DNA from 3 places in the Thermoclostridium stercorarium subsp. stercorarium DSM 8532 genome. Region 1 is predicted to be linked to each of the others. Evidence: predicted binding sites of a transcription regulator. Region 1 holds the regulator's gene; each other region holds the start of a gene.
What was found. The regulator LexA, encoded in region 1, represses DNA repair genes until DNA is damaged. The targets are predictions, from matches to a motif close to CNAACANNTGTTNG.
Positions count from the first base shown of each region.

Region 1 (3,200 bases):
AAATATGCTCTCACGACATATAGCGATTCTGCGCATTTTTCAAGAACGCCGTTGTCAAAGGAAATACTCTGAAGCTCTCCATAAGCCTTTTCAACAGCTTCGGAAACTCCTTTTTCTTCCTCTTCCAAAGCCTCCGAAAGTTTGTTGTAATGCTCAGGCAAGTATTTCTGTATGTTGCGTAAAATTGCCCCTGTTGTACCCACCACTATCCCGCAGTTCCAAAGATAATCGTCCGAAAGAATAAGTTGCTTTGCCCGTTCCAAAGAAGGCTTTTCAATAAAATCAAGTACTTTCGATATTCCCGAACCTGTATCAGTTTCAGGTCCGGCATGGATATAGCCATATCCGTCCGCAGGATAGGAAGGCTTAACACCGATAATGACAATCGCATCGTTTTTTTCAGCGGTATTAAAAGCCTGTTTCACCGCCTCCGCGTAACTGTCCTTGTCCCTTACGTATCCGTCGGCGGGTACAAAGCACAGTACTCCTTCTCCGTATCTTTTCTTAAGCACCAGTGTTGCATACGCAATGCATGCGGCAGTATTTTTTCTTTCGGGTTCGGTCAGTATATTTTCTTCAGGAATATATTTCCTGACTGTGTTTTTGGTAATATCAGTCAAGCGAAGGTTAGTTATGATAAAGCACCGTTCGGGTTCTACAACCCCGCTAAGCCTTATGACGGTCTGTACCAGCATAGGGTTTTCGCCTTCAACGGGTATGAACTGTTTTGGGCTTGCTTCCTTTGAAAGGGGCCACAGCCTTGTGCCCGATCCACCGGCCATAAGTATGGCAAATTTCTCCATTTATCCGCACCCCTTTACATGTTACCAAAGCCTGAAAAGTGGCTTCATCAACCACCCTAAGGCAATGATTCCTTTGTTGTTATATATTATGTAAATTTAATGGATAAGGTGCACGAAAAAAAGCAAAAACATAAAAAAATTACATTATTCGACCAGTTTAAAGACCACTATCATCCTGTTTCAGTTTTTACTCAGGAAATGTAAAAACAAAGCAGGGTACCGGCGTTATCGCCAAGACGTGAAAAACAAAAGGCTATTAAAAACTGTCTGATAAAGCGCACGAAACATCAGTGTCATGATATGAAAAAGCTGATAATTTCTCCGGAACTTTTAAGAATAGTTTAGGCATTTCACCGAAAAGGCAAAAAAATTTTGCGAAATAAAGTCATGAAGAATATTTAGGACATTTTTTCAGGGAAGGTACAGTTTCTGGCCCGCATAGATCGTTGAATCATCAAGCCCATTCAGTTTTTTTATCCGGTATATGTATTTCCGGATTTCTGTTTTACCCCTATATTTGTCCGCAATGTCCCAAAGGGTATCACCCTGTCTGACGGTAATAACTTTATATTCCCTGTTTACGTTCTCACCGGACGATTTGACCGAATCAATAATAAACACCGCAATTATGAATATTAAAAACATAATAATAAAAAATCCTTTTTCATTTCTGAGGCCATATATTCTCATGAATACAACCTCCTCTGAAACAAATAACCAAAAACCGCGGCGGATTCTGTATTATTATAAGAGAACGTTTGTTCTACACAAGCATTTTATCGAACATTTGTTCATTTGTCAATAATTTTCGAACATTTGTTTGACAATTTTTAAAAGTATGGTATAATTAGGATAACAAAACAAGACGGGGTATGGAGATGAAGCAGAAAAGTCTGGACAAGCAGCAACAAATTTTGGAATTTGTCAACAAGCAGGTTAAGGAAAAAGGATATCCTCCTTCGGTTCGCGAAATTTGCAAGGCCGTAGGGTTCAAATCCACCTCAACCGTGCATTCATACCTGCAGGCTCTTGAAGAACAGGGATTGATTGTGAAAGATCCTTCCAAAACAAGGGCTTTGAAAGTAATAGACAGTAAAAAGCAGGAACTGGAAGGGTATATTTCAGATCATGAAATTGAAAATGTTCCGATCATAGGCAGGGTTGCAGCCGGCCAGCCGATACTCGCGGTTGAAAACATAGAAGATACCTTCCCTGTGCCCGTTGAATACCTGGAAAACGGTCCTACATTCATTCTCAGGGTAAAAGGCGACAGTATGGTTAACAAAGGCATTCTGGACGGGGATTTGGTTATTGTAAAACAGCAAAATACGGCAGAAAACGGGGATATAGTGGTAGCGTTAATAGAAGACGAAACAACGGTAAAAACTTTTTACAGGGAGAAGGATTATATCCGTCTGCAACCTGAAAATGAAAATTACGAACCTATAATTGTTAAAGATAACGTTACCATTTTGGGTAAAGTCATAGCACTTTTCCGAAAATTTTAGAGCCTCCTTGGCTCTTATTTTTTTGTCCGTTAACTATAATCTTTTTAGGGAAAAACTTCTGAAGAAGTGGTACGGCTTAATCTATAAAGATTATTGTCAAAAGACTGTCATATATGAATTGTTTCTGAATATGAATCAATTATTTCAACTCTTCCGTCACTGTCAATAAAATTGATTACCGACTGCAAAATGCTTTCAGCATGAGACGCTTCATTGGTAACACAGCAAAACCCCAGTTCACATCTGTTCCATTCATCCTGCCTTCCTGTCTCGGCTGCTGATACGTTAAGTTTTGATCGCACTTTTGTAAGCAGGCTTTTCACCACACTCCGCTTATCCTTTAAACTTTTCATTCCGCCTATATATAATGTCAAATTCAGCGCGCCGACAACCATTCTTCCTTCCTCCGTCCCGCAAAACAACGACTTCAGCCGGATTTTTCAGGCATAAATTTAGATGCATAAGCCGGACCTATGCATCGTTATATTCAAGTTAAAAATTATTCCATTTCATTCAGTAATTTCATCTGGGATTGTAAAAGGCTTAAAGCTTTGCTTTTATATACCGCCATGTCCTTTTTGAGCCTCTCGGCTTCAAACTGAATTTTAACCACTTCGCGGTTCGCCTCATCAATAATCTCTTTCGCTTTATTCTGAGCTTCGGCTATTATATTCTCGGCTTTCTTCTCCGCATTGCTGATAATCTCGCTGCTGGACTGCTGAGCAAGTATCAGACTTTTCTTAAGGGTATCCTCCATTTTTTCATAATGAGCAAGCCTGTCCTTCAGCTCCATAACCTGTTCCTTTGCTTTCATCAGTTCACGTATGTAATCCGAATAATCCTCAATGATTTTCTGGATTACTTCATATACCTGATTCTCATCCACACC
Region 1 is NC_020134.1:1,706,331-1,709,530, forward strand. Features, by position in the region: gene CST_RS07445 (mannose-1-phosphate guanylyltransferase) at 1-803, opposite strand, end outside; gene yneA (cell division suppressor protein YneA) at 1,215-1,493, opposite strand; gene lexA (transcriptional repressor LexA) at 1,676-2,311, shown strand; gene CST_RS07460 (DUF503 domain-containing protein) at 2,419-2,733, opposite strand; gene CST_RS07465 (DivIVA domain-containing protein) at 2,811-3,200, opposite strand, start outside.

Region 2 (3,200 bases), 720 kb from region 1:
TCCAACGGATCGGGAGCGCCTCTTGACAGTTTGCTGCTGTATGCCTTGTACCTGTATCAGCAGGCCTTTGGATATTATCGTATGGGCTACGGATCGGCTATGGCTTGGTTTATGCTGGTTATTATCGGTGCTTTGACGGCATTGGCTTTTAAGACGTCTTCATCATGGGTTTATTATGAGTCTAAGGAGGAATAATGTTCGTGAAAAAAAGGGCAATCGTCTTGAATGCAGTTTACCATTTTTTTGTAAGCATATTCGGCCTATTTATGCTATATCCGATAATCTGGATGTTTTTTGCATCCTTCAAGAATAATCATGAGATATTTAGTCTGACTGCTTCTTTGATTCCGAAAACTTTCAGATTTGAGAACTATGTAAATGGCTGGAATGGTTTTGGTACGTTAACTTTCGGGCATTTTATCGAAAATTCGCTTATAGTGAGTATTATTTCCACCATTGGCGCAGTAGCTTCATCGGCACTGGTTGCTTACGGACTCGCAAGGATTAAATTTAAAGGTAAAAAATTTTGGTTTGCTGTGATGCTTATTACAATGATGCTGCCTTATCAAGTCTTGATGGTTCCGCAATTTGTTTTATTCCACAGGCTGGGATGGGTTAACACTTATCTTCCTATCATTGTTCCACAGTTTCTTGGACAGCCGTTTTTTATCTTTCTGATGATACAGTTTATTCAGGGAATACCGGCGGAACTTGATCAGTCGGCAAAAATTGACGGTTGCAACCGTTTTTCCATATTTTTCAGGATTATTCTGCCTTTGATGAGACCTGCGATTATTACTTCAACGATTTTTTCATTCTGCTGGAGATGGGATGACTTCTTTGCAGCACTTTTGTATTTGAATCAACCGAGACTTTATACGGTTCCGCTGGCGCTCAGAATGTTTTCGGATCCGGCAGGTTCTTCTGATTGGGGCGCAATGATGGCAATGGGTACAATATCGCTTTTGCCGCTTATAATGGTGTTTATATTCTTCCAGAAATATCTTGTTGAAGGCATAGCAACTACCGGTTTAAAAGGATGATTTGAATTTGACTTGTTAATTTGTCCCCCGGAAAAGTGGGGGCATTTTTTATTTATATAGTGTATATATTCTGCAGTTAATCAACTTCTGAAAAATTTTACAATAACTAATGGAATCCTATTGATTTTTATATAAATATACATTATAATAAAGAACAGATGTTCGGCGAAAGGGCTGGGAGCAGTTCTTTTGCCTCCAATGGGAGGTTATATTATGGCAAGTGAGGAAAAGAAAAAGGCTCTTGAGATGGTTTTCAGCCAGATAGAGAAACAGTTTGGGAAGGGCGCCATAATGAAGCTTGGTGAAGCCGCCCATATGAATATTGATGTAATACCAACCGGCGCATTGGGGCTGGATATCGCTTTGGGGGTCGGCGGTCTGCCAAGAGGACGAATTGTTGAAATTTTCGGTCCTGAGTCATCAGGTAAAACCACCGTTGCGTTGCATGTAATAGCAGAGGCACAAAAAGCCGGCGGCGAAGCAGCTTTTATAGATGCCGAGCACGCGCTGGATCCGGTTTATGCAAAAGCGCTGGGAGTAAATATAGAAAACCTTATTGTTTCACAACCCGATACAGGTGAACAGGCGCTTGAAATCGCGGAGGCATTGGTACGCAGCGGAGCCATAGACGTTATTGTTATAGATTCGGTTGCGGCGCTTGTTCCGAAGGCCGAAATAGACGGTGAAATGGGAGAACAGTATGTGGGGTTGCAGGCAAGGCTGATGTCGCAGGCGTTGAGAAAACTATCGGGTGTCATAAGCAAGTCCAGAACAGTTGCCATTTTCATCAACCAGTTACGTGAAAAGGTAGGCGTTATGTTTGGAAATCCCGAAGTTACGCCTGGAGGACGAGCCTTGAAGTTTTATGCTTCCATACGCATGGATGTCAGAAAAGTCGAAACGTTGAAAGAAGGCGGCGAACCGGTAGGAAACAGGACGAGGGTTAAGATTGTCAAAAACAAGGTGGCTCCTCCGTTCAAAGAGGCTGAGTTTGACATAATTTACGGTGAAGGTATTTCTAAAGAAGGAAATGTTTTGGACATAGCTGTCCAACTGGATATTATCAAGAAAAGCGGTGCCTGGTTTTCCTATAATGACCAGCGGCTTGGTCAGGGACGTGAAAACGTTAAAAAGTTCCTGAAGGAGAATCCTGAAATTTGCAGGGAAATAGAAGCCAAAATCCGCGCTCAGTATGACAAAGCTTTTATACAGAGCATAGGATCCCACGCGGCGGATGATGATGAGGTGTAAAATAAACGATATTACCTGAGCTTTTATTGACCGCAGGCAAAAAAGTTTGTCTTTAAGACAAGCTTTTTTTATTGGAGTTTTGTAAGTTTGCGGGGGTTTGTTTACATATGGTATAATTTCTACAAAAAACAGGGTGAGGTTGAGATGACAATTACCGCTGCGATAAAACATAAAAACAATCCTGGAATGATACAGATTTACATAGATAATTCCTATGCCTTTTCCATTCCGGAAGAAGAATATTTCAGGCTGAATCTGTATGAAAAACAGGAAATAACTCCTGAAGAAGTAAAAAAGATCCGGGAAGAGATTAATGTCAGGCTTGCAAAGCAGCGCGCACTGAGAATGCTTGCAGTAAGGGAAAAAACAGAATATGAAATCAGGACGAAACTTATACGGCTTGGTTTTGATGAAACTGTGGTGGAAAATGCGGTACTGGAGCTAAAATCAATGGGATACATAAACGACAGAATTTTCGCCAGCAAGTATATTTCCGACCGCCTAAAACTGAAACCGAAGTCTAAAAAGGCATTGGCTTATGAACTTGAAAGAAAGGGAGTTGAGCCCGGTATTATAGAGGAAGTACTGTCCGAATTCGAAGTTGACGAATCCCTTATTGCCTATCGCCTTGCAAAAAGGAAATTTGGAAAATATGATATCACCGATCCCGAGATACAGATGAAAATAAAATTCTTTCTGGCTCATAAAGGATTTTCAAATGACATTATTAAGAACACACTGAGAGAAATGCTTGAAACAATGGAAGAATAAAACCATTCTGGTTTTAAAAGTGATTTCCGTTTTTTTGCGGAAATCACTTTTTGCTTTTAGGCGACAATTTATACATTTTGTGTATTGAAAAGTGAAAATAAAAGTTTTATAATTGACGCAAATAATGAGGTAATA
Region 2 is NC_020134.1:2,422,522-2,425,721, reverse strand. Features, by position in the region: gene CST_RS10460 (carbohydrate ABC transporter permease) at 1-195, shown strand, start outside; gene CST_RS10455 (carbohydrate ABC transporter permease) at 195-1,043, shown strand; gene recA (recombinase RecA) at 1,257-2,294, shown strand; gene CST_RS10445 (regulatory protein RecX) at 2,382-3,065, shown strand.
Region 2: a site for LexA is predicted at 1,195-1,208, ahead of recA (recombinase RecA). Genes of this name have one in related genera too.

Region 3 (3,200 bases), 1.0 Mb from region 1:
CACGTTGCCGTAATATTTCCCCTTGCATGTAATAAAATACTTGGCACGCTTTAAAACCACTCTGAACCTTTTCAGGTCGTCATAGGATATACTTCCAAGCCGCCTTGCCTTTACGATTTTCAACGCCGATTTCACACCTATCCCCGGCACTCTCAGCAGCATTTCATATGGCGCCTTATTTATTTCCACCGGGAAAAGGTGAAGGTTTCTCAGTGCCCAGCCGCACTTTGGATCCACATCCAGATCAAGATTCTGATGAAATTCGTCAACAAGCTCACTGGCCTGAAAACCGTAATATCTCAAAAGCCAGTCGGCTTGATAAATTCTGTGCTCGCGCAGCAGCGGAGGCTCGGTATATATCGCCGGCAGGTTGGGATGCTGGTTTACAGGCACATACGCCGAATAATAAACGCGTTTCAGCCCGAAATTCCGGTAAAGATATTCGGCCAGGCGCAAAATCTGGGCGTCGGATTCAGGCGTTGCGCCTATAATCATCTGCGTCGACTGCCCTGCGGGGGCAAATACGGGAGTATGGCGGATTTTTCTTTTATCCTCATTGAACTCAAGAATCCTCTGATGAATGTAAGACATCGGCGTTATTATATGTTCATGCTGTTTATGGGGCGCAAGCATTTGCAGGCTTTTTCTTGTAGGGAGCTCAATATTGACGCTCACGCGGTCTGCATACAGCCCGGCCTGGTCAATGAGCACGGGATCGGCACCCGGAATGACCTTTACATGTATGTATCCGTTAAACCTGTAATTAACCCTTAAAAGCTTAAGGGTTTTAATCAGCAATTCCATTGTATAATCGGGCGATTTCAGAACCGCAGAACTTAAAAACAGGCCCTCTATGTAATTTCTGCGGTAAAACTGTATTGTCAGCTCGGCCAATTCCTCAGGGGTAAACGTGGCCCGCGGAATATTGTTTGTAACACGGTTAATGCAGTATGCACAGTCGTAAACGCATGCATTTGAAAACAAAACCTTCAAAAGGGAAATGCACCTGCCGTCATCGGCCCATGAATGGCATATACCAGCCATATACGCATTTCCTATGCCACCGGGCGTATTCTTTCTTCCGCTTCCGCTTGACGCACACGATACGTCGTATTTCGCAGAATCAGCCAGTATTCTAAGTTTTTCCATCAAATTCAACAGAATCACCCGAACATATGTTTGCTTATATTTTATCAAAATTAGTGATAAGAATCAAATGTTATTCTGTTTCTAAAAAAATAAATTAACGCATATTTATTATTTAAACGCTGTATATAGCTGATAGTATTTGCAGCCAAAATTTAATTTATTGGGGGTTTTCAAATGAGTTTTATGGATTTGGAGGCGTTTCGCAAAACAGATGAACCGGTATGTGAATTCAATGATTTTGCCGGCAATTTCCCGGGTTATATTCTGAACCGGTATGTGACCCCAAGAACCGACATTTATCAGACAGACAAAACAATCATAATCAAATCCGAAGTTCCCGGAATTTCAAAAGACGATATGGAAATAATAGTTGAAAACACATATGTTAAGCTTTCCGGGCATAAAAGGAGGGTTAAAACTGCGAACAACGAAGAAATTTACCGTTCAGAACAGTTTTACGGCAGGTTTTCAAGAATCCTTCCTCTTCCGTGCGAAGTTCAGCCCGACAAGGCGGTTGCCGAATACAGGGACGGAATACTGACCATTATAATCCCGAAATCCGACAGCAAAACTTCCCACGGAAGAAGAATTGAAATTAAATGAACGGTTCGGGTTTTTTATCGGTAAGCCCAAACCAGTACCGGACGGCACCCACAATCCTTTCGGAAGCATGTCCGTCGCCGTAGGGATTAACACTGTGGGCCATTCTGCGGTATTCGTTTTCGTCTTCAAGCAGCCTTGAAGCTTCTTCTATTATATTTTCCTTTTCGGTACCCACCACTTTAACCGTCCCGGCTTCCACCGCCTCGGGACGTTCTGTTTCATTCCGCAATACAAGTACCGGCTTACCCAATGACGGCGCTTCCTCCTGAAGCCCGCCGGAGTCTGTCAGCACAAGATATGACCTCGACAAAAGGTTGTGCATGTCAAGAACCTGGACTGGATCTATTAAATGAACACCGGGCACTTCACCGAGAATTTCCCTTACAGGGCCCTGCACCTGGGGATTCAAGTGCACGGGATAGACTATTTCAACATCGCCTTCGTATTTCCGAACTATTTCCTTTAACGCATGGCATATGTTTTTAAGCGGCTGTCCGAGGTTTTCCCTCCTGTGCGCCGTTACGGTTATCACCCTTTTGTTCCGGAAATCCACTTTTCTTAAAAATTCATTTTCAAACTCGTAATTGTCCGAAACAGTGGATTTTAACGCATCTATTGCGGTATTCCCGGTAATGTATATGTTTTCAGGGTTTACTCCCTCCCTTACCAGGTTGTTGAAATTATTTCTTGTGGGTGAAAAATGGATGTCCGCAATGCATCCTGTCAGTTTCCTGTTCATTTCTTCAGGGAAGGGAAAATATTTGTCAAAGGTTCTCAGCCCCGCTTCAACGTGTCCGACGGGTATTTTGCAGTAAAAGGATGCCAGCGCGGCAGCGAATGTAGTGGTTGTATCACCATGAACCAGGACCATGTCGGGCTTTAATTCCTTAAGCACCTTTTCCACACCGTCAAGCACAAGGTTTGTAATACCCGACAGTGTCTGTCCCTCTTTCATTATGTTTAAATCGTAATCGGGGTTTATGTTAAAGATTTCAAGCACCTGATCCAGCATTTGCCTGTGCTGTGCGGTTACACACACCTTTGACACGAGGTCCTGCGTATTCTCAATAGCCTTTACAAGAGGTGCCATCTTTATGGCCTCAGGTCTTGTTCCGAATATTGTGAGTATAACAGGTTTGCTCATACTTACACTCCGTTAAGGTTTTTCTGCCTGTTCGTGGGTATATTTTCGTGTCTGGTCATGAGCCTTATTTTTTTCTTCACCGTCGTCATGGATCCTTTCGGTTATTTCCTCATTCTGCTTGTCTCCGATAATCTCCGACAAATACCTTGCTCCGGCCACCACAAAAACGGATATTATGACCACAAGGATAATTGCAGGAAGAAGGCCCTTATTGGCCAAAAGTATGGACACAAGACCCAAAGCGCCGCTTACGACATACAGTATCGTAACCGAGTATTTCGGGGAAATTCCCATATCCACCAGC
Region 3 is NC_020134.1:2,755,221-2,758,420, forward strand. Features, by position in the region: gene CST_RS11955 (putative DNA modification/repair radical SAM protein) at 1-1,158, opposite strand, end outside; gene CST_RS11960 (Hsp20/alpha crystallin family protein) at 1,324-1,752, shown strand; gene wecB (non-hydrolyzing UDP-N-acetylglucosamine 2-epimerase) at 1,745-2,896, opposite strand; gene CST_RS13770 (MraY family glycosyltransferase) at 2,909-3,200, opposite strand, start outside.
Region 3: a site for LexA is predicted at 1,169-1,182, ahead of CST_RS11955 (putative DNA modification/repair radical SAM protein). Genes of this name have one in related genera too.